One region of the Micromonospora sp. KLBMP9576 genome, then DNA from elsewhere that is predicted to be linked to it. Evidence: riboswitches for the same ligand, from Rfam matches in the RefSeq annotation. Region 1 holds a riboswitch; each other region holds the start of a gene.
What was found. Region 1 has a riboswitch for cyclic di-AMP ahead of ACQ452_RS09555 (C39 family peptidase). Riboswitches for the same ligand answer to the same signal wherever they lie in the genome.

Region 1 (7,238 bases):
GGGCACGGCGTGCTCCCACGTGCGCTGGCAGGAGCCGCCCATCACCACGAGGTCGCCGTGCCCGAGCGGGAAGCGCAGGCTGTCGCCGCCGCCGCGGGGCCGCAGCAGCAGCGGGCGGGGCGAGCCGAACGAGACGATGGCGACCAGGGTGTCGGTGTGCGCGGAGCGGCCCTGGGTGTCGCCGTGCCAGGCGACGCTGTCCCGGCCGGTGCGGTAGAGGCACATGCCGGCGGTGACGAAGGGCTCGCCGAGCTCGGGGGCGTAGTGCCGGGTGAGGGCCTCCCGCGCCTCGGTGAGCAGCGGATGCGGCAGCGGGCGGTGCCCGGCGTACCAGCAGAGCAGCCGGGGCACGTCGACCCGGGCGTCGTACATCGTGCGGCGTTCGGCCCGCCAGGGCACGTCCCGGAGCAGGACGTCGAAGACCTCGTCGGAGCCGGTGACCCAGCCGGGGAGGTGGTCGACCCAGGCGCCGTGGCGCAGCGGATGCCGGCGCAGCCGGCCGGCCAGCGGGCCGAGCGACGGCGCGGCGGTGGTGACGTCGAGCATCGACGGCTGGTAGGCGGCGGCCCCGGTCATCCGCCCAGCGTACCGCCGCTTTTGGCACAGGTGTACGGGGGTGCCGGCGGCGTCCTCAGCGCTTCAGGACCCGGCGTACCCGGCCGCCGAGCGCCTGCTTGACCCGGGCCTTCAGGGACTGCTCGCGCAGGGTGTCGGTCTCCTTGCGCAGCTCGGCGTTGCGGTCGTGCAGCCACTGGATCCGCTCCAGCAGGGTCTCGGGGTCGGCCGAGCCGGCCGGGCGCACGGCGGGCGGGAAGGTGGTGGCCCGCACCTGCGCGTCGAACCGGGCCGCGCTGTCGCCGTCGGCGAAGGCGTTGCCGAGGTCGTGCTTGGTGAGGAAGGCCAGCATGGTCTCGTAGCGTGACTTGTGCCCGTCGTTGAGCGCCGTGTAGTCCGCCTCCTCGTAGAGTTGCGCGGCGTCGATGTCGGCGGGCACCTCCTTCATCACCCGGTGCGGGATGTCGAAGTACCGGGCCAGTTCGAGGGTGCGCGAGTCGTGCGCGAAGAGGTAGCCGGGCGTGCCGGAGACCAGTGCGGTGATGGTGCCGTGGATCCGGGTGCCGAACGCGAACTCGAAGCCGGAGAGGTAGTCCATCCAGGTCCAGGGGTCGACGAACATCCGCACCTTGTCCTCGGTGAACAGCGGGTGCGAGGTGTGGATCGGGATCTTGCTGGACTTGCCCCGGTCGCCGGGGCGGTCGCCGTAGAGCAGCGTGCCGAGCGTCTTGAGATCCTGCGGCAGGTAGCGCAGGTTCGGGTACCGGGCGTGGTGCCGGGCGATGATCTCCGCCATCGACGCGACGTACGGCGAGACGGTGAGCGCGAGCCGGTCGTCCGGGGCCAGCGCCGCCTTCCGCTTCTCCACCCGCAGGCTGTCGCCGTGCAGGAACATCGACGGGCAGCCGATCACGTCGACGGCGGAGAAGCCCAGGGCGCGCAGGTAGTCGCGGGTGATCTCGCCACGGACGCCGATGCTGTGCGAGCGGTCGAGCACGGCCCGCACGAACCCGGTCACCACGTCGTCGATCGGGCGCAGGTAGTCCCGGTTGCCGTGGACGTCGGTCTGCACGCCCACCCCGAGCACCACCACCGGGATCTTGAGCTGCTCGATGAGCTTCGTCATGGTCGCGACGCGGTGGGCGTAGCTGCGCCGGAAGGCGTTGGCGAGCGGCACCACGTAGACGTCGTACCGCTCGTTGATCATGTCGGCGTCGCGTGGGTCGACCCGGAACTCGGTGGCGGTGATGTCGGCGGTGGCGGTGCGTAGGAGCTTGTGGGCGGCGTGGCTGAAGACGAGGTTGCCGTTGTTCTCGCCGATCCAGTTCCGCTCGTACGTCTCCTCGGGCGAGTAGACGTCGAACGGGCCCTTCTTCGCCCGCATGAGGATCCGCTGGTGCATCCGTGCCCGCCTCTCGTCACCTCGGTTCCCGGAATACTAGCCAGCCTTCGGACGGACCGGAAAACTCCCGCGCGGTCCCCGCAAGGGGGACGAACGGGTCGGACCCACCGGGGGAGACGGTGCTCGCCGGATGGGGCACAACGGACACTCGCGGACGGGACGGAACGGGGCTTCAGGCCCGGCGGGTAGGGTGCCCGGCGGGCGGCGCCGACCGGCGGGCCGCCACGGGGCACCCTCGGGCGCCCGGCGAGGCCGGCCGAGGAGGAGACGTACGTGCTGCTGGTGACCCTGCCGATCGTCGGGACACCGGCATGACGGACGTCGCGCCGGCCGCCCGCCCCGCGTCCCCGGCGAGCCGGCTGCCGTCGCTGACCGGGCTGCGCTGGGTCGCGGCCCTGCTCGTTTTCGGCTTCCACGCCGGGACGATGGGCATCATCGCCGAACCCCGCCACGAGGCGGTGGTGAACTGGGTCTTCACCCTGGGCCTCTCCGGCGTGCAGTTCTTCTTCATCCTCAGCGGCTTCGTGCTGGTCTGGTCGGCCCGCCCGGGCGACACCCGGCGGGCGTTCTGGCGTCGCCGGGTGGCCAAGATCTGGCCGAACCACGTGGTGCTCTGGGTGGCGGCCCTGGCGGTCGCGGCCTGGTTCGCCGACCCGGTGGACCGGTTCGTCGCGCTGGAGAACCTGTTCCTCCTGCAGGCCTGGGATCCCCGGGGTGGCCACTTCTACAGCGTCAACACGGTGAGCTGGTCGCTCTCCTGCGAACTCTTCTTCTATCTGTGCCTGCCGTTGGCGCTGCCGCTGATCCGCCGGGTCCGGCCGTGGGCGCTGTGGGCCGTGGTGATCGCGGTGCCGCTGCTGATCCTGGCGCTCTGGCCGGCCCAGGCCCTGGTGCCGGAGGAGAGCCGCTGGTGGTTCACCCAGATCTTCCCGCCCGTGCGGTCGCTGGAGTTCTGGATGGGCGTGGCCGCCGCCGAGCTGATGCGCCGTGGCCGGTGGCGGGGCCCGGGCCTGCCGGTGGCCAGCCTGCTCTTCGTGGCGACCTGGGTGGTCGCCGCGCAGTGGGTCCGCGCCGAGTTGTGGGCGGCGCTGCTCTCGGTGGCGTACATCCTGATCATCACGGCGGCGGCGGACGCGGACGTGCGGGGCCGGCGCTCGCCGTGGCGGTCCCGGCCGATGATCTGGCTCGGCGAGGTCTCCTTCGCCTTCTACCTGGTGCACGTCCTGGTGATGATCAGCGTGCTGCGGCTCACCGGCGACTGGGGCGTCGGCTTTCCCGGCTGGTGGGGCCTGCTGGTGGTGCTCGGGTTCCTGGTGGTCAACCTGATCCTGGCCGGGCTGTTGCACCGTTTCGTCGAGACGCCGATGATGCGGCTGCTCGGCCCGCGCCGCCCGGCCCGGCCCGCGCCGCCGGGCGGCGGGGGCCCCGGGGCGGGGCCCGGCACCCGCGCGACGGCGGGGCGGCGCGGCGAAGCGACGCCGCGTCCCCGGCCCGCCGGGTCGCGCACCGACCCCGAGTCGGCGTACGTCGACTCGCGCTGAGGCCCCGCACGTCGGCCGGGCGCCGTCGGCGGCCGGAAACCGCCGACCGGTTGCGTGACACCGGTCACCCGGGGGTCGAAACGGTCATCGGGGGCGGCCCCGGTCGATTCCCACCGGGATTTCGGCACGGAAGTCCGCCGCTCGTCCCGTTGTCGCCCGACAGGGGTTCCCGAAACGGTCGTCCCATTGAGTCGCGTCAGTGGCGAAGTGCCCGCAAAAAATGTCTCCCGATCAAGGTTTAACCAGGTGGGAGAGGGTTGGCGGGGATGCCGGGCGGCCAGTAATGTCGGCGCGTCCGGTGCGGTACCCGTTCACCAGGAGGTGACGCCGCGCCGACCCGCCTAATCGTGCAAGACGAACCGGGGACCCAGTGCTTGTGGGGTGAATCCGTGGGCCGCAGGCCCGTGGTAGGGCGCTCTTCCCGCCCGAATCCGTCAGCTAACCCGGTCGGCGGTGCCGGAAGGAGTTCCACCCTCGTGCAGCACCCACCCGCCCCTCGGCCGTCCCGCCGTCTCCACGGCGCCGCGGTGCCCACGCTCGTCCGCCCCCGGGCGACGAGCTGACCCACCGGTCACCGTCACGCGCCCGGCATCCCGGGCGCGTTCCCTGAGTGGTCCACCACCCGCCCGGACACCCGTCCGCGCGGTCGGTCCGCCCTGCCCTCGGCGCGGACCGGCAGCCGCTCACCCCCGCCGAGCCCGTGGAGGAAATCGTGAAGCAACCCCTGAAGCGACAGCTACGTCGTCTCGCGTCCGAGCGTCCGTACCAGCTGGCCGCCGCGTCCGCCGTGGCGTTGGTGCTCGCGTCGGGCACCGGCGCGCTGCTGACCGGAGCCGACGAGGCCCCCGCCGCCGCGCAGGCCCCGGTGGCCGCGGCCGAGTTGCGCGACGACACCGTCGCCTCGCGCGGTCAGGCCCGGGTCGAGACCGCCCCGTCCACCGCCGCCCCGTCCACCGCCAGCGCGACCCCGTCGGCCAGCGCCACCAGCGCGACCCCGACCCCGGACCCGACCCGCGAGCCCGAGCCGGCCAAGGCCCCGGCGTCGAAGACCCTCGACTACGACTACCAGGCCCAGACCACGTACTACAACTGTGGTCCGGCGGCCGTGCGGCACGCGCTCAGCGCCGCCGGGATCGCGCGCAGCCAGGACGCCCTCGGCGCCGGCCTCGGCACCGACGAGATGGGCACCGACTCCGCGCAGGACACCACCCGGGTGCTGAACGCGACCGTGAAGGGCGAGCCCTACCGGACCCGGATGATCCCGGGCGGCGCCGCCACCCCCGCCCAGATGGACCGGCTCCAGGCCGACGTGGTCGCGGCCATCTCCGCCGGGCGGGGCGTCGTGGTGAACGTCGCCGGCAGCGTCACGGACACCGCCGGCGGCTGGCACTCGTTCCCCGGCGGCCACTACGTTGCCGTGGTGGGCTACCGGGACGAGGGGCGGACCGTGAAGATCGCCGACTCGGCGGACCCGGCGGCCGCGTCGTACTGGGTCAGCACCATCGCGCTGGCGAACTGGGCCGCGACCCGCGGCTACTCCGCCTGAGCGACGACACCGCCGGGCGTCGGCCCCCCACCCGGGGGCCGGCGCCCGCTGTCGTGTCCGGGTCACGGCCCTCGCCCCGGCCGGCCCGCGGTGGCACACTGCGCCCATGGCCGACGAGTCGGGTGACCGGGACGGTCGGCGGGTGCTCCTGCTGCTGCACGGCATGGGTGCCACCGGCGACGTGTGGCTGCCCTGGGCGCCGCTGCTCGAGCGCCGGTGGGCGGGGCGCTGGCTCGCACCGGACCTCGCCGGTCACGGCTGCTCCCCACCGCTGCCGCGGTACTCGTTCCCGGCGCTTGCCGCGCGGATCGCCGCGGGGCTCGAGGCGGGCGACCGGCTCGTCGTGCTGGGGCACTCCCTCGGCGGTGTCGTCGGGCTGGCGCTGGCCGCCCGCGGCGGCGGGCTGCCGGTCGACGCCGTCGTCGGGATCGGGATCAAGGCCGTCTGGTCGCCGGCGGAGCTGGCGAAGGCGGCCGACCTGGCCGCCCGGCCGGTGACCTGGTTCGACAGCCGGGACGAGGCGGGCCGCCGCTACCTGCGGGTGGCCGGCCTGACCGGGCTCCTCGCCCCGGACCATCCCGCCGTGCTGGCCGGGCTGCGTCAGGTCGGCGACCGCTGGCGGCTGGCGATGGACCCGGCCGCGTTCGGCGTGGGCGAACCGGACCTCCCCGCCCTGCTGGCGGCGACCGACGTGCCGGTGCTGCTGGCCCGCGGCGAACACGACCCCATGGTCACCGACGCGCAGCTGCACGGGCTGGGCGTGCCGGTCGCCACCCTGCCCGGCCTGGGACACAACGCCCACGTCGAGGACCCGCAGGCCGTCCTGGGCCTCGTCGGGCGCTGAACTCGGGCGACCGGACGGGCCCGGTGCGCCCGGCTCAGGGCGTGGGGGAGAGGGCGACGGGGCCCGGCCCACCGGGCGCCCGGGACGCGGGCACCGCCCGACCGGCGTCGAGCTCGCGCCGCGCGGCGTCCAGGAACGCCTCGGCGTACGCCTCGGCGGGGAAGTCACCCAGGTAGCGGCTGCGGGTGGCCCAGCGCGCCGAGGCCAGCGGATCGGTGTCCAGCAGCGCGGTCAGCACCTCGTCGACGTTCGACATGTCCCGGCGCAGCACGTAGCCCGACCCCGCGAGCGGGAACTGCTCGGGGAACCGGTCGCCGGAGTCGACCATGTCCGTCAGCGCGTACGGCTTGCCGGAGTAGAGGTAGTCGGACACCACCCCGGAGACGTCCGAGACCAGCGCGTCCGAGCGGTTCACGCACTCGGTCAGGGTCAGCCCACGGCTGGCGGCGGCACCGAAGACGTGCTGCCGGCCGCTGCGGGCCCGGTCCGCGGCGAGCAGCTCGGTCAACCGGCCCAGCCGCCGGGCCGAGGCCGGATTCTGCGAGGTGTACGGGTGGGCCCGCAGGATCACCGTCGCGCCCCGGTCGAGCAGCCGGCGTAGCAGCGTCTCGGCCACCGGCAGGGAGCAGTAGTCGGCGTCCGCGTTGTGCCCGGTCCAGGTCGGCGTGTAGAGCACGGTCGGGTTGCGCCGGCCGTGCGCCGGCTCGGGGCGTACCTCGATCGACTCGACCTGGGGGCGGCCGACGACGACGAACTTCTCCGCCGGGATGTCCACCCCGGCGCGGGCGTACCGGTCGACGGCGGCCTGGCCGGCGACGAAGATCCGGTCGAAGATCGCCGAGACGGGGTTGGCGCTGGGGGCCTTGTCGCTGTCGCCGTGGTGCAGTTGGACGTGGGTGAGCTGGGTGAAGCGGATGCAGTGGCTGTTCTTCGCGCCGTGGTTGACGTAGAACGCCGCCCGCAGGCTCGGCACCAGCGCCTCGTCCAGGGCCCTGGTGGTCGGGCAGTAGACCACCGGCGCGCTGGTGGCCGCCGCCACCGTGGGCAGGAACTCCGGCTCGCGCAGCACCACCACGAACGGTCGGCCGATGCGCTCCAGGTACGGCAGCCACATGGTGACCTGGTATTCGGAGCCGGGGGGCGCGGAGAAGTGCAGGAGGAACTCGGGCTGGTGCCGGCGCAGGGCACGGGACACCGCCGAGCCGCCGGCGCCCGGCCGGAACCGGCGCCGGGCCAGGTCCAGCCCGACCGCCGCGGCCCCGGCGGCCACCACGGCGACGGCCGCCAGCGCGACACCGGCCGGCAGACCCGCGACGGCCGCCAGCGCCAGCACGGCGAGCAGCACCGACA
Region 2 (7,238 bases), 2.7 Mb from region 1:
CGCCGTGCAGCGCGATCAGCGTGATGAAGCCGGGGGAGCCGCCGACCCCGAACGCCGGCACCTCCGGCAGTTGTGGCAGCGGGTGCTCGTGGACCACCACGTGCCCGTCGCGCTCCACGGCGGTCATCGCGGCGCTGGTGCCGCTCGCCTCCTCCAGCGGCGCGGCGACGACCACGTCCAGGCCGCGGTCCGCCGCCGCCCGCGCCAACGCCTGGATGCCCGGCGCGGCGATGCCGTCGTCGTTGGTGATCAGCACCCGCAGTGTCATCGCTCGACTGCCCGGCCGGCCAGTTCGTCGGGGGTGGTCCGCTCCTGCGGCCGGCAGCCGGCCGGTACGAGGCGTACCCGCTCCACCAGGCCGGTGATCGAATCGATCCGGCCGGTGCCCAGGCCGTGCCGGGTCACGTTGAGCGCGCCGGCCGCCGCCCCGGTACGGATCGCGGTGCGCACGTCCCCGCCGCGCGCCACCACGGCCGCCACCCCGGCGGTCATCGAGTCGCCCGCCCCGCGTGGGTCGGCCGCCTCCAAGTGGGGCATCTCCACCTCGAAGGCCTCGCCGTCGACCAGGGCGAGCGCCGGCTTGTCGGCCCGGCTCACCACCACGTTCTCGGCGCCGGCGGCGTGCAGGTCGTACAGGGCGCGGGTGAGCTGCTCCTCGTCGTCGCCGTCGGCGCGACCGTCGGCGATCAGCTCCTCGTGACTGATCTTGAGGAAGAAGACCCCGCTGTCCAGCACGGCGTCGAGGTGCTCGCCGCAGAGGTCGACCACGACCCGGCTGCCGTTGGCCCCGAGGTCGGCGGCGAAGCGCCGGTAGAGGTCGGCCGGGACCAGCGACGGTTCGTTCGGTCCGCTCAGCACGCTGACCGTGGCGCGCAGCCCCTCGCCGAGCGCCAGGTTGTAGAGCTCGTCCAGCTCGTGGCGGCTGAGCGGCTGGCCGGGCACGTCGACGATCTCGTGCCGGGAACCGTCGCGGCGGTCGTGCACGTACCCGCCGCTGCCGGACTCGCGCAGCACGACCTTGAGGTCCACCCCCTCGCTGACCAGCAGCGGCTCAAGCACCTGGCCGATCTCGCCGCCGAGGGCGGTGCAGAGCACCACGTCGACCCCGAGCGACATCACCATCCGGGCCTGCCAGACGCCCTGCCCGCCGGGGTGCAGGTGCAGCTCCGGCGCCTCGCTGGGCTGGTCGACGGTCACCGTCAGCCGGGGCGTGGGCGCGAAGACCATCACGTGCCCGCTCATCCGTCGTACCCGCCCATACGCCCAGTCCTCGCCAATCGACACTTTTGGGGACAATCCATGAACTGACCGTAGCGGGAGCGGTGCCCGGACGTCCGGACTCCGGGGGCGATCGGCGCGGCGTTGCCAGCACGCCCGGCATACGCGACGATCGGGCGACCATCGACGGTGGGAGACGGCGTGCTCAGGCGGGACTGCTTCAGCTACACCATCCAGGCGCGCTGCTCCGTCGCGCGGGCCGCGGCGTTGCTCGTGGACCTGCGCCGGCAGGAGGACCTGCATCCGCTGATCGTCCGGGTGCGCCGGGTGCCGCCCCGCCCCGGCGCGCGCGCCAGCTACGACATCACCGATCGGCTGCCCGTCGGGCCGGTGCGCCTGACGACCACCTACCGGGCCGACGTCCTCGTCGACGACCCCGACGAGATCGTCACCGTGGCCCGGCAGTGGCCCGCCACGACGGTGCGCAACCACACCCGACTGCGGGCGGAGCCCGACGGCGTGGTCCGCATCGACGTGGAGATCACCCTCGCCGCGCCCGCACCGCTGTTCGGCTACGCGTTCCGCCAGGCCCGTGCCGCACACCTCGGGCTGGCGGCCCGCCTCGGCGCCGCCCTCGACCGGCACCCGCCCGAGCCGTCGACCGACTGACCCCACGACGGCGCCGGCCCCGCTCGCGGCGGACGCGATCGGGGCCGGTCAGGTCGGGCGGTCCGCCCGGTGGCCCGCGTCGTGCGGGGTCACCGGGGGCGCGGGCGTCAGTACACCGACAGGTGCACGTGGTTGGTGTGGTCGCTGGAGGGGTCGCCGTTGGCTCCGCTGTAGGACTTCCACCCGCTGCTCGGCAGCCAGATCTGCCTGTACCAGATCACGTAGAGCACGGCGAGGCGGTCGGCGTTGCCCACGAAGTACGCCGCCAGGTTGTTGCCGTACGTCCGGTCGCCGCCGCTGGCGTCGCCGCCGAAGCCGCCCTTCTGGGCCGCGAAGTCGCAGGCGCGGCCCTTCGGGTGCTCTCCGGAGCCGCCGGAGCGGTGGCAGGAGACGTAGCGGGTGAAGCCGGCGGCCTTGGCCTGGTTGAGCGCGTGCAGCGTGCGTGGGGTGATGCAGCCGTTGGCGGGGGTGGGATCGTTGACGCTGCACGACTCGGAGGGCCAGGAGCCGTCGGAGTTGCGCGGCGCGGCGCGCGCGGTCTTGTTCGAGGTGCCGCCCGGCGAGGTGCCCCCGCCGGCCGACTGCTGCCGCTGCTGGTTGTTGGCGACCGTCAGCGCCCGTTCGGCCTGCTCCTTGCGCTTGGCCATCACGGTGACCTGCTTGCTCTGCTCCCGGATCTCGCCGTCGAGGGCGAGCTTGGTGCGGGCGACCTCGTCGCGGGTCTCCTGGAGCTGACGCAGTGCGCGGTCCTCGTTGGCGGCCACCGCGTCGAGGGCGGCGGCGCGGTCCATGAAGCCGTCGGGGGAGCCGCTGTTGAGCAGGGCGGACGCGACGCTGAGCCGGCCGGTGCGGTAGGCGGCCTCGGCGATCTCTCCGACCTTGGCCGTGCGCGAGGTCATCTCGACCTCGGTGCTCTTGAGCTGCGTGGCGAGCTGCTGTTGCCGCTTCACCGACGTGCCCAGGGCGCGTTTGGCGTCGAGGTAGCCCTTGCTGGCGGCCTCCAGTTGGGACCGCAGGGCGGGGGTGCCGCCCTCCTCGTCCTGGCCGGGTGCCGCCGCGGCCAGGCCGGCCCGGGCGGCTGTAGCCGGGGCGGCGGTGACCGGTGCCACCGCGCTGCCGAGGGCGAGCGTCGTGGCGATCAGGGCCGCCGTACGGGCGGCGCGTCGTCGTACGGGTGCCATCACTGGCATACACGTGTCCTTCCGTCAGCCGCCGACCGGGTTAGCTGACGGGTTCGGGACGGAAGATCCCTACCGCTGACGCGGATGCACCCCACGAACATGGTTCCCCGGTTCGCCCCGTCGGGCGATTAGGCGGCGGCCACCGCCGGCACCGGTGGGTGCCGCCTGGCGGAGGCCGAAGCCGAGCCTACCGGTGCCGGTGTGACAGGGGCAGCCCAGGTGACGTACGGTGCGCGTCTGCTGTCAGTCAAATCCGGCATAAGCCCACAATACTCTCCCAGACTTAAGGTTGTGCTCATTACCACTCGACTGCCTCACAGGCCCCGGGCGACGCTCCGGGTTCGAGTTGCAGCGTGGCGTGCGCGATCTGGAAGTCCTCGCGCAGCGCGGCCCGGGCGGCGGCCAGCACCGCACCTACCTCCGCGTCGGGGGCCAGGCTCAGGTGCGCCGAGACCACCTCCATCCCGGAGGTCAGCGTCCAGACGTGCAGGTCGTGCACCTCGGCGACGCCCGGCACGGCGGCCAGCCGGTCGTGCACCGCGGTGACCTGGAGGTGCTCCGGTGCGGCCTGCACCAGGATCCGCAGGGCGGCGCGGGCCAGCCGCCAGGTGCGCGGCAGGATGAACGCCCCGATCGCGACCGCCACCAGGGGGTCGGCCCACCACCAGCCCGTGGTGACGATCAGCAGGGCGGCCCCGATCACGCCGAGCGACCCCAGGAGATCGCCGAGCACCTCCAGGTACGCGCCCTGGAGATTGATGCTCTCCTTCGCCCCGGCGCGCAGCAGCGCGAAGGCGCCGATGTTGGCGAGCAGGCCGAGCACGGCGACCACAAGCATCGGGCCCGCCAGCACCTCCGGTGGGTCGCCGAAGCGGCGGACGGCCTCGATCACGACGTAGACCGCGACGCCGGAGAGCAGTACGGCGTTGGCCAGCGCGGCCAGCACCTCCAGCCGGTAGAGGCCGAAGGTGCGCTGCGGGTCCGTGACGGCCCGGCGGGTGGCGGAGATCGCGGCGAGCGCCATGCCGATGCCGAGCACGTCGGTGAACATGTGCCCGGCGTCGCTCAGCAGGGCCAGTGAGCCGGTGCGGAAGGCGGCCACCGCCTCCACCACCATCAGGCCGGCGAGCAGCCCGAACGCCGCCCAGAGCCGGCCCCGGTGGCGGTGTGCCGCGTTCGCCACCGACCCGTGATGGTGGTCATGACCTGCGCCCACGCGCCCATCCTCCCTCGGGGGATCCGGATTCGCGTTCAATTTATGCTCACATCGCTATGTGTGCAAGTAAGGGGTCCTCAGTCGATCGGGTCGACGGTGGTCAGCCGCTGGGTGGCCCGGGACAGTGCCACGTAGAGCGTCCGCACCCCCGACCCGGGGTCTGCCCGGATCTCGCCCGGAGCGACGAGGACGACCCCGTCGTACTCCATGCCCTTGGCCTCCAGGCTCGTCACCACCTGCAGGCGCCGCGCGTCCAGCCCGCCCAGCCAGCCGGCCACCTCGTCGCGCCGGGACGCCGGGGTGATCACACCGACCGTGCCCTCGACCTCGGTGAGCACCGTCGCGGTCGCCGCCACCACCGTGGCCGCCAGCTCCGGGTGCGGCACCGTCAGCTCGACCGGGTCGACACCCGTGGAACGCACCGCCCGGGGCAGCGGCAGATCCGGGTGCAGCCGGCGGATCTCGGCCGCCGCCACCGCGAAGATCTCCGCCGAGTTGCGGTAGTTGGTCGTCAGGGTGAAGTGGTGCCGCTTGCGCCGGCCCAACGCCTGGTCCCGGGCCCGGGACAGCTCCTCCGGGTCCCCCGTCCACGCCGTCTGGGCCGGATCGCCCACCACCGTCCACGAGGCCAGCCGGCCGCGCCGGCCGACCATGCGCCACTGCATCGGCGAGACGTCCTGCGACTCGTCGACCACCACGTGCGCGTACTCCCGGTAGTCCTCCGGACGCTCCCGGCCCGCCTCCCGGGCGGCGCGCTGCCGGTCGGCGTAGGTGCTCAACTCGCGGACCCCGCCGGCCAGCTGGTACGGGTCGCGCTTCGCCCGGGCCGGCCGCATCGGCTTGCCGAGCAGCGCGTCCAACTCGTCGAGCAACGCGATGTCGGCGATCGTCAGCCCCGCGGAATCCAGGCTCCGGTACGCGTCGGTCAGCAGCCGGATCTCGGCGCGGGAGAGGATCCCGTCGGCGTAGCGGTGCAGCCGGTCCGGGCGGGCCAGCCAGCCCAGCACGTGCCGGGGGTGCAGCCGGGGCCACCAGGCCTTGAGGAACTCCCGGAAATCCGACCGCTCGGCAAGCTCGCTCTCGAACGCGCGCTGCTCGGGCAGCCGGCCGACGCCCAGCCGCCGGGCCTGCGCCCAGAGCGCCGCGAAGACCCCGTCGAAGCCGACCCGGCGCACCTCGTTACGCCGGGCGCCCCGCGACAGCGCCCGCTCCCGGATGCCGTCCAGCTCGCGACGCTCCAGCCGCAGCAGCGACCCCCGGTACAGCAGGCGCAGCTCGCCCGGGCCGTCCGGCACCGCGTCGCGCGCCGCCCGCTCCAGCACCCGCCGCATCCGCAGCGAGCCCTTGACCGCCGCGACGGCCGGCGAGTCGGCGCGGGTGGCCGCCATGCCCGGGAAGAGGGTGCCCAGCGAGTGCAGGGTGGCGGTGTTCTCGCCGAGCGACGGCAGCACCGAGGCGATGTACTCCACGAAGACCGAGGACGGGCCGACCACCAGGATGCCGCCGCCGGCGTACCGGCCCCGGTCCGAATAGAGCAGGTACGCGGCCCGGTGCAGGGCGACGGCCGTCTTGCCGGTGCCCGGCCCCCCGGACACGATCGTCACGCCCGAGCCGGGGGAGCGGATCGCCTCGTCCTGCTCCCGTTGGATGGTGGCGACGATGTCGCGCATGCCCCGGCCGGTGGCCTTCGACAGCGTGGCCAGCAGCGCGCCGTCGCCGACCACAGCCATCTCGGCGGGGGCGGCGACCGGATCGAGCAGGTCGTCCTCGATGCGGGTGACCCGCTCACCCGAGGACTGGATCGTGCGCCGCCGCACCACGCCCAGCGGCTGCGCGGGGGTGGCCTGGTAGAAGGCGGCGGCGGCTGGGGCCCGCCAGTCGACCACCAGGGTCGACGCGTCGCCGTCCCGGATGCCCAGCCGGCCGACGTGCAGCACCTGCCGGTCGAGCAGGTCCAACCGGCCGAAGACCAGGCCCTCGTGCTCGGCGTCCAGCATGTGCCGCCGCCGCGCGGCGTGGAACACCATCGCGTCGCGCTCGACCAGCGCCCCGAAGTTGCCCACCCGGGCGTGCCGGTAGCCCTCCTTCTCGGCGTCGACCGCCGAACGGCGCAGCTCGGCCAGCCGGGCGTACACCCGGTCGAGATGCCGCTGCTCGACGGCGATCTCCTGTTCCAGGGTGGTCTGGTCGGTCACCGCTCGCTCCTCCTGACGTCGGCGGCGCGCGGCGCGAACCGCGCCAGGCCAACCGCAAGAGGGTACGGCCCCCGCCCCACCGGCGGCGCAACCGGTACGGGAAAGAAACCCTCGTCACGGCGCCGCGCTCCCGGGCGGGCGGCTCACGCCTCGCGGGTGCCGGCCGTCCGGGCGGTGCCGGCGTCCTCCGTCGGCGCGTCGGTGGCGGCCAGCACGCGACGGAGCACGCCGCCCAGCGCGGCGTTGACCTCGTCGGGGCGCTCCATCATCAACATGTGCCCGGCGCCGGGGCACACGGTCAGCTCGGTCGCCGGCAGCGCGGCGGCGATCGACTCCGCGCACGGCGGCGGGGTGAGCCGGTCCCGGTCGCCGACCAGGGCCGCGGCCGGCAGGTGGGCGAGCGCGGCGAGGGTGTCCAGCCGGTGCTGCGTGCCGATGGAGGCGCGGAACCCGCCGATCGAGCGCAGGGACGCGCGGGCCACCGCCGAGGTGACCAGCCGGATGTCGTGCGCGTCGCAACGGTCGCCGAAGAGCATCCAGCGGATGCTGGGGCGCAGGGCGCGCAGCAGCGCCCGGGGCGGACGCCAGGCCCCGCACCGGGCCAGCACGCCGGCCCCGGTGGTCTCGGCGAGCCGGAGCAGCCGGGCGATGCGGGGCGAGAGGCCGTAGACGGTGTGCGTGTGGCCCTCGGCCGTGGTGGAGACGAAGACCAGCCCGGCCGTGCGGGCGGCGAAGTGCCCGGGATGCCGGTGGGCGTAC
Region 3 (7,238 bases), 2.0 Mb from region 1:
CAACCAGGGCGACACGGGCACCCACGAGGTCGGTCACTGGCTGAACCTCTACCACACCTTCCAGGGTGGCTGCTCCGGCTCGGGCGACAGTGTCAGCGACACCGCCGCCGAGGCATCCCCGGCCTTCGAGTGCCCGACCGGGCGGGACACCTGCACCGCCTCGGGCGTCGACCCGATCACCAACTTCATGGACTACAGCTACGACTCCTGCATGTACCAGTTCACCCCAGGGCAGGCCAGCCGCATGCTGACCGCCTGGAACGCGTACCGCGCGGCGTAGGGCCGCCGTACGACCCGACCCGGTGCCGGCCTCGTTCGACGGGGCCGGCACCGGCGTCCACGCGGTCGGGTGGCACGCGGACGGGGCCCATTCGTGGTCACGGTGCGACGCCCCGGGACGGGGACGGCCCCGGGGCGTCGCACGGCGTCAGGCGGCCGGACGGGCGACGTGGCCGCCCGCGCTTCCCGACCGGGCCTCGGACATAGCGGCAGAGCCGGCGGCGACCGAACGGGGATCCGGCACCATCACGGAGCCGGCGGCGACCGACCGGGGATCCGGCACCGCGGTGGTGTCGACGGTGGCCGCGCGGGGATCGAGCCACACCTGGACCGCGGGCCGGACGTGCCCCTCGCCGGCGCCGCGCGCGCCGCCGGGCTCGCGGCGGGCCAGCATCGCCACGTCGACGGTGAACTCGAAGACCCGCCAGTCGACCTGCGGCGCGGCCCGCTGGGTGCGGGCCAGCCGGGCAACCCGGGCCGGGTCGGTCACCGGCCGGGCGTGCCCGGCGACGTATGCCTCGTCGTCGCTCTCCTCCGGCGGGAAGGAGTGCAGCGCGTAGCGGCCGTCGCGCTCCAGGTCGCGCCGCTTGGGCGAGTCGACGACGAAGCAGAAGAGCCCCTCTTCCGTGATCACCGGGGAGACCGGGTGCACCCGGGGACCGCCGTCGGCGCGGACGGTGGCCAGGTAGCCGAAGCCAGGCCCGTACTGCTGCATGAGGAGGCGGATCCCGTCGGCGAGGCGGGGCTCGTCGACGGCGAACTCGGACCAGGAAGCCATGCGGACATTCTATCGAACAGATGTACTAAGCCGCACTCCGACACGCAGGTCACGCGCGTACCTCGCTAAGGTGTTCGGATGCTGCTCTCCGACCGCGACCTGGCCTGCGAGATCGAGGCGGGCACGCTCGCGCTGGAGCCGTTCGAGCCCACACTGGTCCAGCCGTCCAGCATCGACGTACGCCTGGACAAGCTCTTCCGGGTCTTCAACAACCACCTCTACACCCACATCGACCCCGCACAGCAGCAGGACGATCTCACGTCGATGGTCGAGGTGCCCGACGGGGAGCCGTACGTGCTGCATCCCGGCGAGTTCGTGCTGGCCTCGACGCTGGAGGTGATCTCGCTCGGCGATCAGCTCGCCGGCCGCCTCGAGGGAAAGAGCTCGCTGGGCCGGCTCGGGCTGCTCACCCACTCCACGGCGGGCTTCATCGATCCGGGCTTCTCCGGTCACGTGACCCTCGAGCTGTCCAACGTGGCCAACCTGCCGATCACCCTCTGGCCGGGCATGAAGATCGGCCAGCTCTGCATCTTCCGGCTCTCCTCGCCGGCCGAGCACCCGTACGGATCGGCCGTCTACGGCTCGCGCTACCAGGGGCAGCGCGGCCCGACCCCGAGCCGCTCCTGGCAGCACTGGCGCACCTGGCCGACGAGCTGACCCGCTCGCCCTGAGGCAGTACGGGCCCCTTGCGCGGCCGACGGCGGCGCAAGGGGCCCTCCCGACTGCTCAGCCTGGGCGGCCGTAGCTGTGGATGGGGCCGTCGTCGACCTTCTTCATCTTGATCGGCACCCCGGCGCGCGAGGCGTGCACCACCCAGCCGCCGCCGACGTACATGCCGACGTGATGCAGGTCGCTGTAGTAGAAGACCAGGTCACCCGGGCGTAGCTCGCCCCGGCTCACGGACGCGGTGGCCCGGCGCTGCTGCGCCGCGTTGTGCGGCAGGGAGACCCCGGCCTTCGCCCAGGCGGCGAGCATCAGGCCGGAGCAGTCGTACGAGTTCGGCCCCTCGGCGCCCCAGACGTAGGGCTTGCCGATCTGGGCGCAGGCGAACTTCACCGCGGTGCCGGCCGCACCGCCGGGGTAGCTGGCCGGGCAGGGGGCGGGGCGCAGCGGCCCACCACCGCCGTTGCCGTAGACCCGCAGCCGCAGCTTCTGCAACCGGTCGATCTCGGCGTTGATCTGCTTCTTCCTGGCCGCGAGCTGGGCCTCCGTGCGGGCGAGCTGGACGACCATCTCGTCCAGGGGCGCCTTCTTGCCGGCCAGCCGGTCGCGCAGCACGGTCACCTGCCGCACGTCCTGCTGCTGATGCTGGGCGAACTGGTCGAGCAGTTCGAGCTGCCCCATCACCTCGCTCGGCGAGTGGCTGCCCAGCACGGCGTTCAGCGCGGACAACCGCTCGCCCTTGTAGGCGCGCACGGCGAGCACGCCGACCTTCTCCATCGCCTGGTCGACCTGCGCCTGCAACGGCGTGATCTGGGCGGCGAGCGCGTCGGCCTGCCGCCGCCTGGCGGCCAGGTCCTGCCGGGTGGCGTTGTGCCGTTCGATGATCGGTTCGAGCTTGTTCCAGTCCTCGTCGATCTGCCGCTCGATCTCGGCGACGGTCGGTTCGGCGTGGGCCGCCGTGGCGCCGCCGGTCAGGACGACGGCGAACGCGGTGAGGGCGGCGAGGGCGGTGGTGCGGCGGTGCCAGCGTTGGCGCGGCGCAGCCGTCGTCGGGTCGGCGAGGGCCGACCGGGCGGACGGTGGCCGCGGGGCATGGTGTGCCACCGGGGTCCGTACTCCTTCTTCCGTACCGCCTACCGGGTTAGCTGACGGGTTCGGGCGGGAAGGGACGCCCTACCGCAGGGACTGCGGATTCACCCCGGGGAACCTGGGTCCCCGGCTCGCTCGGGAGCGACTCGGCGGTGTCGGCCGTCATCGCCCTGGTTGGACGGATGGTCACCGGCCCACGGAGGACCAGAGTAGAGACGACAGTCGTCGATCCACAAGCCTCCGGGCCATGACACTCCGTGCCGGTCCCGGTGCGGCGGCGCGCCGCAACCCGGGCGACGAAGATTTCCTTCCTTTTGAAGTGTGCGGTGGAAAGGTATTGACCAAAGCTGGTGAGCGGGGTGAAGGTGACCCCAACTTCGCCCGTCCGAACTGGGGGTTCGATGCACCTGTCAGCGACAACGAGGAGCAGACGCGTCCTGCTGGCCGCCGCCGTGGCTGCCGCCATGGTGACGACGCCGTTCGCGGCCACCGGCCCCGCCGCCGCCGCGCCCGCCACCGACCGGCAGCAGCAGTACGCCGCCGCGGCGGCCGAGTACGGCGTACCGGAGAGCGTCCTGCTCGGGGTCTCCTACCTGCAGTCCCGCTGGGACACCAACGCCGGCACGCCGAGCACCAGCGCCGGCTACGGCCCGATGCACCTCACCGACGCCGAGCACGTCGCCACCCTGCCCGGCGGCACCCACCACGACGAGGGCACCGAGGACCCGCGCGGCGACGACTCCCGGCCCTCCCTGGCCGGCGCGGAACAGCCGCCAGCCGACCCGCCGCCCGCCGAGGCGGCTCTGCGCACCCTCGACGCCGCCGCCGACCTCACCGGCGTCGGCGAGGAGGCACTGCGGACGGACGTCGCCGCCAACATCCGCGGCGGCGCGGCGCTGCTGGCCGCGTACCAGAAGGAGATCGGCGCCCCGGTCGGCGCCGGCACCGACCCGGCGGCCTGGTACGGCGCGGTGGCCCGGTACTCCGGCGCGGACAGCGCCGACGCCGCGGCGGCCTTCGCCAACGAGGTGTACGCCACCATCGCCACGGGCGACAGCCGGCTCACCGACGACGGGCAGCGGGTCACGCTGGCCGGCAGCGCGGTCCAGCCGCAGCGCTCCTGGCTGGACCGGCTGCGCCTGCGCAAGCTCACCCGGCCCGACGGGCTGGAGTGCCCCAGCGACATCTCCTGCGAGTGGATCCCGGCGCCGTACGAGAACTACGGCCCCACCCTGGGCGACTACGGCAACCACGACCTGGCCGACCGGCCCGCGCAGCAGAAGATCGAATACATCGTCATCCACGACACCGAGGGCTACTTCGGCCCCAGCGTCAACCTGGTCAAGGACCCCAAGCGGGTGGGCTGGCACTACACCCTGCGTTCTGTCGACGGCCACATCGCCCAGCACATCAAGACCAAGAACGTCGGCTGGCACGCCGGCAACTGGTACGTGAACTCCAAGTCGATCGGCCTCGAACACGAGGGCTTCGCGGGGCACGGCACCTGGTACACGGAGGCGATGTACCGCACCTCCGCCAAACTGGTCCGCCACCTGGCGCGGCAGTACAACATCCCGCTGGACCGCAACCACATCATCGGGCACGACAACGTCCCCGGCACCGTCGCCGCGAACGTGCGCGGCATGCACTGGGACCCGGGACCGTACTGGAACTGGTCGCACTACTTCGACCTGCTCAAGGCGCCGTTGAGGTCGACCGGCACGCACCGCACGGGGCTGGTCACCATCGACCCGGACTTCGCCACCAACCAGCCGCAGTTCACCGGCTGCAACCGGCAGCCCCCGGGCGTGCCGAACCCGCCCCCGGAGACGGCCCCCTGCCCGCTGCGCGGCTCGTCCGCGCTGGCCCTGCACAACGCGCCCAGCCAGGACGCGCCGCTGGTCAACGACATCGCGCTGCGGCCCGACGGCACCCCCAACACCATGTACGTCTCCGACCACGGCGCCCGGGTGTCGGCCGGGCAGACGTACGCGCTGGCCGAGGTGCGGGGCGACTGGACGGCCATCTGGTACCTCGGGCAGAAGGCGTGGTTCCACAACCCCGCCGGCGCCCGGACCGCCAACTGGGCCGTCGGCCTGGTCGCCACCCCGAAGGCCGGCAAGACCACGGTCCCGGTGTACGGGCGGGCGTACCCGGAGGAGGCGGCGTACCCGGCCGGCGTGCCGTACCAGCCGATCTCCCCCCTGCAGTACACCCTGTCGGCCGGCCAGCGGTACGCCGTCGGCGACGTGCTCCCCGGCGAGTACTACCGGGCCACCACGTTCGACGGCTCCGCCCCGGGTGACCGGACGGTCGTCCGCGGCGACAACCGGTACGTGCAGATCCAGTTCGGCCACCGCATCATGTACGTCAACCGCGACGACGTGAACCTGGTGCCGTCCCCGCTGGGCGCGCCCCGCTGATCCCACCGCACGACGAGGGCCCCCGGTCGATCCGACCGGGGGCCCTCTCGTTGCGCGCTGCGGGTCAGCCGGGCCTGCGGAACCCGGCCACCGGCATGGTGTTGATGCTGGAGACGTTGACCGGCTTGCTGGCCCGGGGCGCGTGCACCATCTTGTCGTTGCCGAGGTAGAGGCCGACGTGACTCAGGTCGGCGAAGAAGAAGACCAGGTCACCGGGGCGCGCCTCGGAGCGCGGGATGGCCTTGCCCTCCTTCCACTGCGCGCCCGTGAAGTGCGTCAGATGGATTCCCGCCGCCTTGTAGGCGTACTGGGTCAGGCCGGAGCAGTCGAACGAGTTCGGGCCGGTGGCACCCCAGACGTACGGGTCGCCGACCTGCGCGCAGGCGGTCCGGATCGCGGTGCGGGCCGCCTCGCTGACCACCCCGTTGATGGTCGGGCACTTCTCCGTCTTGACGGTCGTCACAGGCATCGACGCCTCGAGCTTCTTGATGTCGACGTCGATCTGCTTCTTCTTCGCCGCCAACTCGGTCTGCTGCTTCGTCTGGGTGGCGATCAGCGTGTCGAGCTTCCGCTTCTCCGCGTCGTACTTCTCGCGGACCCTGGTCACGCCCTGGAGCTGCCTGCGCTCGTTGGCGGCCAACCGGTCGAGCAGGGTCAGCTGCTCGGTGAGCGTGTCGGGCTTGGCGGTGAGCAGCAGCGCCCCGATGTCCTGGGACGGGCCGGAGATGTAGTAGCGGGCCGCGAGGTCGCCGACCCGGTCCATCGCCAGCTCGGTCTCCAGCGCCAACGGCTGGATCTTCTTCTCCAGGTCCGCCGCCTTCTTGGTGTTGGACTTCAGCTGCGCCCGCACCTTGTTGTACTGCTCGATGGTGGGCTCGAGCTGCCTCCACTTCTGGTCGATCGCGGCCTCGATCTCGTCGACCGAGGGCTCGGCGTACGCGGGCGCGGCCAGCATGCCGGCGCCCACCGCTGCCGCGGCGACCAGGGTGAGCAGACGGTGGGCGGCCCTACGCAGGCCACCCGGACGAGCAGACCGTCCCCGTGCGTGACGATGAGGGGGCGTGGTTGCCACCGGCACCGACTCCTTTTGCAACCCGGCCGCCGGGCGCCTCGCGTGAGGGAAGAGGGGCGAGACAGACGACCCACAGCGACCGGTGCCCAACATTAGGGAAGGCCAGCAGCGGAAGCAAGGCGACCAACGTCCACATCACACCTGTGCAATTCCGTCGGGCATCGGCAATTGTTGGTGGACGGCTCAGATCAATGGTTGCTGATAGCGGCGGGACAGTGACAGAAGGTCCGGCTCGCCGAACTTCTCCGCCAGCGCCGCGAACCGGGCCACCTTGTCCGCACCGAATTTCCGCACGCCGGCGGCGTACGACGCCGCGGTCAGGAACGTGGCCGGCGTCGTCTTGCTGTGGAACTTGTCGGCATACATGACCAGCTGTTCTTCCTCGGTCTCGGCCGTGTAGTCGGCCACCGGCAGCGGCAGGCGCTGCCGCAGCACATCTGCGCGGGTGAGCCCGACACCGGTGTGGTGGGAACAGAACCTGGCGAGGGACTCGGGAAGACCGAGTTCGCGTACCAACGCATGCCCCAGCACCCCGTGACGGATGTAGTTCTCCTGATCGAGTTGCCCCGCCGAGCCGTACAGGCGGTAGACGCCAATGTCGTGCAAAAGACTTCCCGCCCGCACCAGAGCCACGTCGAGAGCCGAGCGGCGCCGGTCGAGCAGTTGCTCCGCGAGGGCGCAGACGATCTGGCAGTGGCTGTGCACGAGTTCGAAGGCTTCCCCGGTCGGCGCGTACCGCTCGTGCAGCGCCCGGATCTGCTCGTCGGTCGGGATCATCACGCGATGATGATGGCCGTCGTGTCTCGCCGCCGCCATGGTCGGTCTGCTGAACGACGACGGCGGCGGCACCGGAGGGTGCCACCGCCGTCGAACGGCACAGGGGTACGCGTCAGTCGGCGACCGGCAACCGCTCGGTGTCGGTGCCGCCCGGCGT
Region 4 (7,238 bases), 1.6 Mb from region 1:
CGGCCCGGTGGAAGGGCAGCCCGCCGTAGACCACGACCGGGGCGGCCAGGGTCAGCGACAGCCACTGCCAGAAGTCGAACTGCCAGGCGGGCACCATCGCCAGCACGATCACCGGCACGGTGAGCACGGCCGAGACCCAGAGCCGGGTACGCAGGCCGCGCAGCTCGTCCACCGGCTCGGCGGCCGGTGCGCCGCCCGCGGGCGTGGGCGGGGGCGGCAGGGCCGCCGTGTAGCCGGTCTTCTCGACCGTGGAGATCAGCTCGTCCGGGGTGACCTCGTCGGCGTACCGGACGGTGGCCTTCTCCGTGGCGTAGTTGACGGTGGCGGTCACCCCGTCCAGCCGGTTCAGTTTCTTCTCGATCCGGGCGGCGCAGGAGGCGCAGGTCATTCCGCCGATCACCAGCTCTATCTGGTTCGGCGCGTACGGCAGGGGCTTGCTGGTCGTCATCACGGTCCCGTCAGTCGTGCCCGTGACCGGGGACGCCATGGCTGGCGTCGGCGGTCGGGGAGTTCGTGGCGGCGGGCGTGCCCGCCGCCGGGGCGGTCGGCGCGGCCGGGCCGCCCGCGACGACTGTGAACTCGGCGGTACGCACGACGCCGCCGTGCTTGAAGTCGAGATAAAGCCGGTAGGCGCCGGCCGACGGCACCTCGGCCGAGAAGCTCACGTCGGGGCCGGGGGCCGTGCGCCCGTCACCGGGCTCGCCGTTCGGGTGCACGTGCAGGTACGCCAGGTCGCCCTGGCGCAGCGCCACCAGGTGGCCGTACGCCCCCAGGTAGGGCTCCAGGTCGGTGACCGGCTGGCCGTCGCGGCGCACGGTCAGGTTCAGCTCGGCGGTGCGGCCGGGCTCGGGTGCGCCGGCGAGCGTGACCGTGTAGCCGTCGACCGTGGTGCTGGTCGCCGGGGCGGGCAGGGGCCGCCCGGTCAGCGCGCCGGGGACGGTCACGTCGACGCCGAGGGTCAGGGCCTCGGCACCGGTGGGGGTGAAGTCGGCGAACGCCCGCCAGACGCCGGGCCCGGCGAGCGGCGAGTCGACCCGCCAGGTGCCGTCCGGCGCCATCTCCGGGTGCACGTGCCGGAAGCCGGAGAGGTCGCGGCGGGCCACGATCAGGTGCATGCGCTTGTCGTGCGCCACGTCGTACGCGGTGACGGCCCGGCCGTCGGAACCGGTGACCTGGAAGGTGAACTGTCCGGCGGGTGCGTCGAGGAGCCGCAGGGTGTAGCCGCGGTCGGAGACGAGCAGGCCGCCGGGCAGGCGCTCCGTCGCGCCGTTGTCGCCCCCGTGTCCGGCCTCGCCGTCGGTCCCGTGGCCCCCGGTGGCGTCGTGCGGTGCTTCGACGGGCGGCGCCACGGGGTCGGCCACCCGGCCGACCCCGTACGTCGCGCCGAACACCACCGCGAGGCCGAGGGCGAAACCGCTCAGCTTCGTCGCCGTGTTCATTGTGTGCCTCGTTTCCCCGTGCCCGCCGTCAGGCGCCGACGAGGTCGTAGCCGGCCTCGTCGACGGCGGCGCGCACGGTGTCGGTGTCCAACGGGCCGTCGCTGGTGACGTCGACCCGACCGGCGGCGACGTCGACCTGGACGTCGCTGACGCCCGGGATCGCGCCGACCTCGGTGCTTACGGCGTTGGCGCAGTGCCCGCAGGTCATGCCCTGCACCTGGTACGTCGTGGTGACCATGGAATCTCTCCTCTCGACGTCGCCATCCTATACCCCCCTGGGGTAAATCGGAGGCGATCGGGCTCCCGCCCTCGGTACCGGTACCCGGTGGGGGTATCCCGGCCAGGGAGGAACCTACCATACCCCCGAGGGGTACGCTATCCTCGACCCCATGACCACACCGACGCCCGCCCCGACCAGGGGCTACACCGCCAGCAAGGATCAGCTGCTCGCGCGGCTGCGCCGCGTCGAGGGGCAGGTCCGTGGCATCGAGAAGATGGTCGACGACGACCGCTACTGCATCGACGTACTCACCCAGATCTCCGCGATCCAGGCCGCGCTGGACAAGGTCGCGCTCGGGCTGCTCGACGGGCACACCCGGCACTGCATGCACGAGGGCGCGGCCGACGGCCGGGCCGACGAGATGGCCACCGAGATGATGGCCGCGGTCGGCCGCCTGATGAAGCGCGGCTGACCGCCGGCCGAGCCCGCTCGCGTCGTCCCGGCGCCCCCACGGGGGGCGCCGGGACGACCGGTCACAAGCGGCCCAGCACCTCCCGCATCTGGTCGATCTCGACCTGCTGGCTGCTGACGATCTGCCCGGCCAGGGCCTTGGCCTCCCCGTTCACGCCCCGGGCCTGCTCGTCGCGGGCCATCGTGACCGCGCCCTCGTGGTGGGCGATCATCATGGTCAGGAACTGCCTGTCGAACTCCCGGCCGGAGGCCGCCGCCAGCTTCTTCATGTCGGCGTCGGACATCATGCCGGGCATGTCGTGATCCATGTGCGGCATTCCGGCTCCCGGCGACGGCACCGGCCGCCCCCACGCCGCCAACCAGCCGCTCATGGTCGCGATCTCGGGCGCCTGGGCCGCCTTGATCTCCGTGGCGAGCCGCTTGACCTCCGGGTCAGCCGCGCGGGTCGCGGCCAGGTCCGCCATCTCCACCGCCTGCCGGTGGTGCGGGATCATCATCTGGGCGAACATCGCGTCGGCGTCGCCGAACGCGGCCGCCCCGGTGGCCGTGGCGGCCGGCCCCCCGGTGCCGGGCGCGCCGTGGCCCGGTTCCGGGGACGAGTGGTCGTCGCCGCCGCAGGCGGTCATCGCGAGGGCGGCGGTCAGGGCGGCGCCGGCCAGGGCGGCACGGCGCGCAAGGATACGAGTGGTCACGTCTGAGGCCTTTCGGTGTCGGAACGCAGGCGGCACGACGAGGACGCGGAGCGGCGTGGAGCCGGACCGCGTCGGGGGGTCCTACGTGCGCAGCACCGAGACCGTGGCGAGCCGCAGACCGACCGCCCGGGGCGGCGGGGCCCGGGTCGACGGGATGGCGCCGACCGTGCGACGCCCCGGCGGGCCGACGGCGCGTACGCCCGCCGAGAGCAGCGCGGCGATCAGCAGGGTGACCGCGAAGGCACCCAGCACGGCCAGGCAGACACCCCAGCCGGGCAGTTCCCCGCCCGGGCCGCCGAACGGCAGCAGCCGCTCGGCCGCGCAGCCGCCGGAGCAGCCCGCCACGTCCCGAAGAGCCACCCCGACGGCGTACGGGACGGTGCCGCCGTGCCGGGGCGCGTCCGCGTGCGGGGCGGGCCCGGCGGGCGCGTTGGCGTGCGGGGCGGGCGCGTTGGCGTGCGGGGCGGGCGCGTTGGCGTGGGCGGCCGGATGCCCCGTCGGGTGCGAGTCGTGGCCGATGGTGTGCATCGCGGCCAGCCCGAGCAGCGTGCAGGCGAGCAGCAGGAGCCTCGCTCCCCACGCCGCCGGCACCGTCGTCCGCACACCCGACACGCTAGCGCGTCGGCCCGCCCGCCCGGGCGGCCACCACGCGGGGCGGCACCCGCCCGGGCGGGCGCCGACGGCGGGGCAGCCGGTGGCCCACGCCCCGACACCACGCGCACGACCTGCGCCCGGATACCGGGGTGGCTACCATTCGCCGGTGGCCCTCCGGATCCCGCACCGCCCGCCCCGCCCGCCCGCACGGGCAGCGGAACCGCCCACCCACCTCCGGGTGGGGACGCCGGCCGGCGCGTAACCCACCCCGGATTCGTTGGGAGGCACTCGATGGGCGCCGAGCACACCCACCCCACCCGATCCGCCCCACCGCGGGTGCGGCGGATCCTCGCCGCGACGGTGGTGCCCCTCTTCGTCGCCACGCTGATCGCGGCTCTGGTGCTGTGGCCCGGCGACACGTCGGATCCGGCGGCCGGTGCCGACTCCCCCCGCTACCACGGCACGGTGACGCGGGTGGTGACCGAGCCGTGCCCGCCGGCGCCGGAGATCCCGGAGGGGAGTCCCGACGGCCCGCCGGGCCCCTGCGGCACGGTCACGGCCCGGGTAGACGACGGTCCCGACGCCGGCCAGGAGGTACGCACACCGGTGCCGGCCGGCCCCGGGGCGCCGACCGTCGCCGTGGGCGACGAGGTCATCCTGGTCGTCCTCACCGACCCCGCCGACCCGACGACCAGCACCTACAACATCGCCGAGCACCAGCGCGGCACGCCGTTGATCTGGCTCGTGGCGCTCTTCGCCGCCGCGATCGTCGCCTTCGGCCGGTGGCGCGGGCTGGCGGCGCTGGCCGGCCTGGCGGCGAGCTTCGCCATCCTGCTGACGTTCGTGCTGCCCGGCATCGGCGCCGGAAGTCCGCCGCTGCTGGTCGCGATCGTCGGCGCCGCCCTGATCATGTTCGTGGTGCTCTACCTGACCCACGGGGTGACCGCGCAGACCTCGGTCGCCGTGCTCGGCACGCTGGGCAGCCTGGTGCTGACCGGGGTCCTCGGCACGATCGCCACCGCCGCGACCCACCTGACCGGGTTCGGCAGCGAGGACGCCACCACGTTGTCGATGCTCCAGGCCGACGTCGACCTGCACGGCCTGCTGCTGGCCGGGATCATCATCGGTTCCCTCGGCGTGCTCGACGACGTCACCGTCACACAGGCCGCCACGGTCACCGAGCTGGCGCACGCCAACCCCGGGCTGTCGCGTACGCAGCTCTACCGGGCGGCGACCCGGGTCGGCCGGGCGCACATCGCCTCGACGGTGAACACCATCGTGCTGGCGTACGCCGGCGCCTCGCTGCCGGTGCTGCTCCTGCTCACGGCCGACTCGCGGGCGGTGACCCAGATCCTGACCAGCGAGTTCCTGGCCCAGGAGATCGTCCGCAGCGCGGTCGCCACCCTCGGCCTGATCGCCGCCGTACCACTGACCACGGGGCTGGCGGCCCTGGTGACCACGGCCGGCCGGCGCGGCACGGGCACCGCCGGGGGCGACGCGACAGCGCACCGGCCGGCGGCCGACCGGTCCGAGGCCCTGGCGGCGCTCGCCGGGTCGCGCGCCGGGGAAGCGCCGACCGCCACCGGACGGCCGGGACGGGACGGAACCACGGACACCGCATGGTGACATCGCGCAGCGTGACCATTCGGGACGTCCGTCCTGATAATCGCGTCACTGGTCACCATGCGCTGTTACGAAATAACGCATTTAGTCGGCTTAGGGACGTAGATCCTCAGGCCCGCTCTCGGGTAACCTCGCTGCCGGTCACCGCCGAAGGCGCGCAGCGGCGCCTGCGGTGCCGCCGCCCAATCGCCGCCAGGCGAGCCGGGGACCCAGGCACGTGGGGTGAATCCGCGACAGCGGTAGGGGCCACTTCCGCCCCGAACCCGTCAGCTAACCCGGTCGGCGGTCGATGGAAGGGAAAACTGTGACGGCACCCCTACGCCGCTGGCTGACGCCCGTGGTGGCCGTGTTCGCCGCCCTCGCGGTCCTCGCCGGGCCGCTCCCGGCGGCGGCCGCACCCACCCCGCCCCAGCCCTCCGGGCACGGCGACGACGAGCCCAAGCTGCTCGACGACCTGATCGAGGCCCGGAACCGGGCTTACGTGCAGTCCCAGGCCAAGCTGAAGAAGTCGGAGAAGCGCCAGCGCGAGCTGGCCCTGGAGGTCGGCCGCGCACAGGCGGAGCTGGCGCTCCTGGCCCCACAGGTCAACGAGATCGCCGCCCAGTCCTACCGGACCGGGCGGATCGGCGCGGTGTCGATGCTGCTGGACACCGCCAACCCCGACTCGTTCGTCCGGCGTGCCGCCGCCCTCGACGAACTCAATCTGGTCAACTCGAAGAAGCTCGCCGAGGTGAACGCGGTCAAGGCCCGCGCCGAGCAGGCCAAGCTGGCGGCCGACGCCGAGGTCCGCGAGCAGCAGAAGCTGAGGAACGAGCTGGCCCGCGGCAAGCGCGAGGCGGAGAAGGCGCTCGCGCTGGTCGGCGGCAGGGGCCTCACCGGGGGCAAGGTCGTCGCCGAGTCACCGGTGGCCCGGCAGGCACCGGGCCGGACCGCCGACGGCGACTGGAAGCCGCAGGGCTGCACCGAGAGCGACCCCACCACCGCCGGCTGCGTCACCGCCCGCACCCTGCACATGTACAAGGAGGTCAAGCGGGCGGGCTTCGACCGGTTCGTCGGCTGCCACCGCACCGGCGGGCCGTACGAGCATCCGAAGGGCCGGGCCTGCGACTGGTCGCTGCAGAACCGAGGCTTCGCCCCCTGGCACAACGACGACACCTACCGGTACGGCAACGACCTGACCGCGTTCCTGGTCCGCAACGCCGAACTGCTCGGCATCTACTACGTGATCTGGAACCGGCAGATCTGGTTCCCCGCGACCGGCTGGAAGTCCTACAGCGGTCCCTCGAACCACACGGACCACGTCCACGTGTCACTGCTCTAGCCACGCCCCGCGCGAAAGGGCCGCCCCGCCGACGCGGGGGCGGCCCTTTCGCGTCGTGTTGGACGCGCGCCCGGCAGCGGTGTGCCGTGGACCGTCCGCAGGGCCGCGCCGGACGGCAGGCGGGCAGCCGGCTCGGGTCGTCGGCCCGAGAGCCGCGAGGGCGGCGGTCGGTCAGGCGAGCGCGGCGCTGGCGGGCTCCGCCGGCGCGGGTGCGCGGGCGGGCTCCGCGGCCACCGTCCGCGCCTCGCCGGCCGCCAGCCGGTACGACATGCCGACCACGCCGCAGCGACCGGCGGCCACCTCGGCCGCGAGCACGGCGGACCGGCCCAGCATCGCCTCGACGGTGTACGCGATGTGGATGTCGACGATCCGGTCGATGTCGTCCACACCCTCGGCGGCGGCCCGGCGCAGACTGGGCACCACGGCGTCCACCACGGCGCACAGGTGCCCGACCGGGCGGGTGCCCGTGGCAGCCGCCGTACGGGCCGCCTGGACGGCCCCGCAGGAGTCGTGCCCGAGCACCACCACCAGCGGCGTGCCCAGGACCGTCACGGCGTACTCCACGCTGCCCAGCACCTCGGGGCCGATGGTGTGGCCCGCGGTGCGCACCACGAACAGGTCACCGAGGCCCCGGTCGAAGATGATCTCGGCGGCGAGCCGGGAGTCGGAGCAGCCGACGATCACCGCGAAGGGGTGCTGGCCGTCGGCGACCGCCGCGCGGTGTCCGGCGTCCTGGTTGGGGTGGCGCGGGGCACCGGTCACGAACCGCCGGTTGCCGGCCTGCAACTCGGCGAGCGCCTGCCCCGGGTCGGTGGGGGCGGCCGGCGGCGTGCCGACGGGGACCGGGGCGCCACCCTCGGTCGGCGCCGGGAGCGCGC

Region 2: linked by a shared signal. The riboswitch ahead of ACQ452_RS21130 (coiled-coil domain-containing protein) and the one ahead of ACQ452_RS09555 (C39 family peptidase) in region 1 are both predicted to bind cyclic di-AMP.
Region 3: linked by a shared signal. The riboswitch ahead of ACQ452_RS00460 (NlpC/P60 family protein) and the one ahead of ACQ452_RS09555 (C39 family peptidase) in region 1 are both predicted to bind cyclic di-AMP.
Region 4: linked by a shared signal. The riboswitch ahead of ACQ452_RS02650 (coiled-coil domain-containing protein) and the one ahead of ACQ452_RS09555 (C39 family peptidase) in region 1 are both predicted to bind cyclic di-AMP.

The regions. Positions count from the first base shown of each region.
Region 1 is NZ_CP194567.1:2,132,433-2,139,670, forward strand. Features, by position in the region: gene ACQ452_RS09540 (alpha-ketoglutarate-dependent dioxygenase AlkB) at 1-576, opposite strand, end outside; gene ACQ452_RS09545 (polysaccharide pyruvyl transferase family protein) at 632-1,957, opposite strand; gene ACQ452_RS09550 (acyltransferase family protein) at 2,269-3,498, shown strand; cyclic di-AMP (ydaO/yuaA leader) riboswitch at 3,827-3,966, shown strand; gene ACQ452_RS09555 (C39 family peptidase) at 4,199-5,044, shown strand; gene ACQ452_RS09560 (alpha/beta fold hydrolase) at 5,151-5,888, shown strand; gene ACQ452_RS09565 (CDP-glycerol glycerophosphotransferase family protein) at 5,923-7,238, opposite strand, start outside.
Region 2 is NZ_CP194567.1:4,820,574-4,827,811, reverse strand. Features, by position in the region: gene surE (5'/3'-nucleotidase SurE) at 1-268, opposite strand, end outside; gene ACQ452_RS21140 (1-phosphofructokinase family hexose kinase) at 265-1,242, opposite strand; gene ACQ452_RS21135 (SRPBCC family protein) at 1,420-1,887, shown strand; gene ACQ452_RS21130 (coiled-coil domain-containing protein) at 1,995-3,068, opposite strand; cyclic di-AMP (ydaO/yuaA leader) riboswitch at 3,082-3,213, opposite strand; gene ACQ452_RS21125 (cation diffusion facilitator family transporter) at 3,367-4,284, opposite strand; gene ACQ452_RS21120 (HelD family protein) at 4,362-6,479, opposite strand; gene ACQ452_RS21115 (alpha/beta fold hydrolase) at 6,623-7,238, opposite strand, start outside.
Region 3 is NZ_CP194567.1:92,737-99,974, reverse strand. Features, by position in the region: gene ACQ452_RS00475 (zinc metalloprotease) at 1-280, shown strand, start outside; gene ACQ452_RS00470 (pyridoxamine 5'-phosphate oxidase family protein) at 428-1,057, opposite strand; gene dcd (dCTP deaminase) at 1,136-1,714, shown strand; gene ACQ452_RS00460 (NlpC/P60 family protein) at 1,784-2,824, opposite strand; cyclic di-AMP (ydaO/yuaA leader) riboswitch at 2,837-2,971, opposite strand; gene ACQ452_RS00455 (N-acetylmuramoyl-L-alanine amidase) at 3,211-5,232, shown strand; gene ACQ452_RS00450 (NlpC/P60 family protein) at 5,297-6,310, opposite strand; gene ACQ452_RS00445 (HDIG domain-containing metalloprotein) at 6,488-7,081, opposite strand; gene ACQ452_RS00440 ((Fe-S)-binding protein) at 7,194-7,238, opposite strand, start outside.
Region 4 is NZ_CP194567.1:542,830-550,067, reverse strand. Features, by position in the region: gene ACQ452_RS02685 (heavy metal translocating P-type ATPase) at 1-448, opposite strand, end outside; gene ACQ452_RS02680 (hypothetical protein) at 459-1,439, opposite strand; gene ACQ452_RS02675 (heavy-metal-associated domain-containing protein) at 1,468-1,677, opposite strand; gene ACQ452_RS02670 (metal-sensitive transcriptional regulator) at 1,829-2,131, shown strand; gene ACQ452_RS02665 (DUF305 domain-containing protein) at 2,193-2,756, opposite strand; gene ACQ452_RS02660 (hypothetical protein) at 2,904-3,425, opposite strand; gene ACQ452_RS02655 (YibE/F family protein) at 3,708-5,042, shown strand; cyclic di-AMP (ydaO/yuaA leader) riboswitch at 5,209-5,340, shown strand; gene ACQ452_RS02650 (coiled-coil domain-containing protein) at 5,344-6,360, shown strand; gene ACQ452_RS02645 (carbonic anhydrase) at 6,532-7,238, opposite strand, start outside.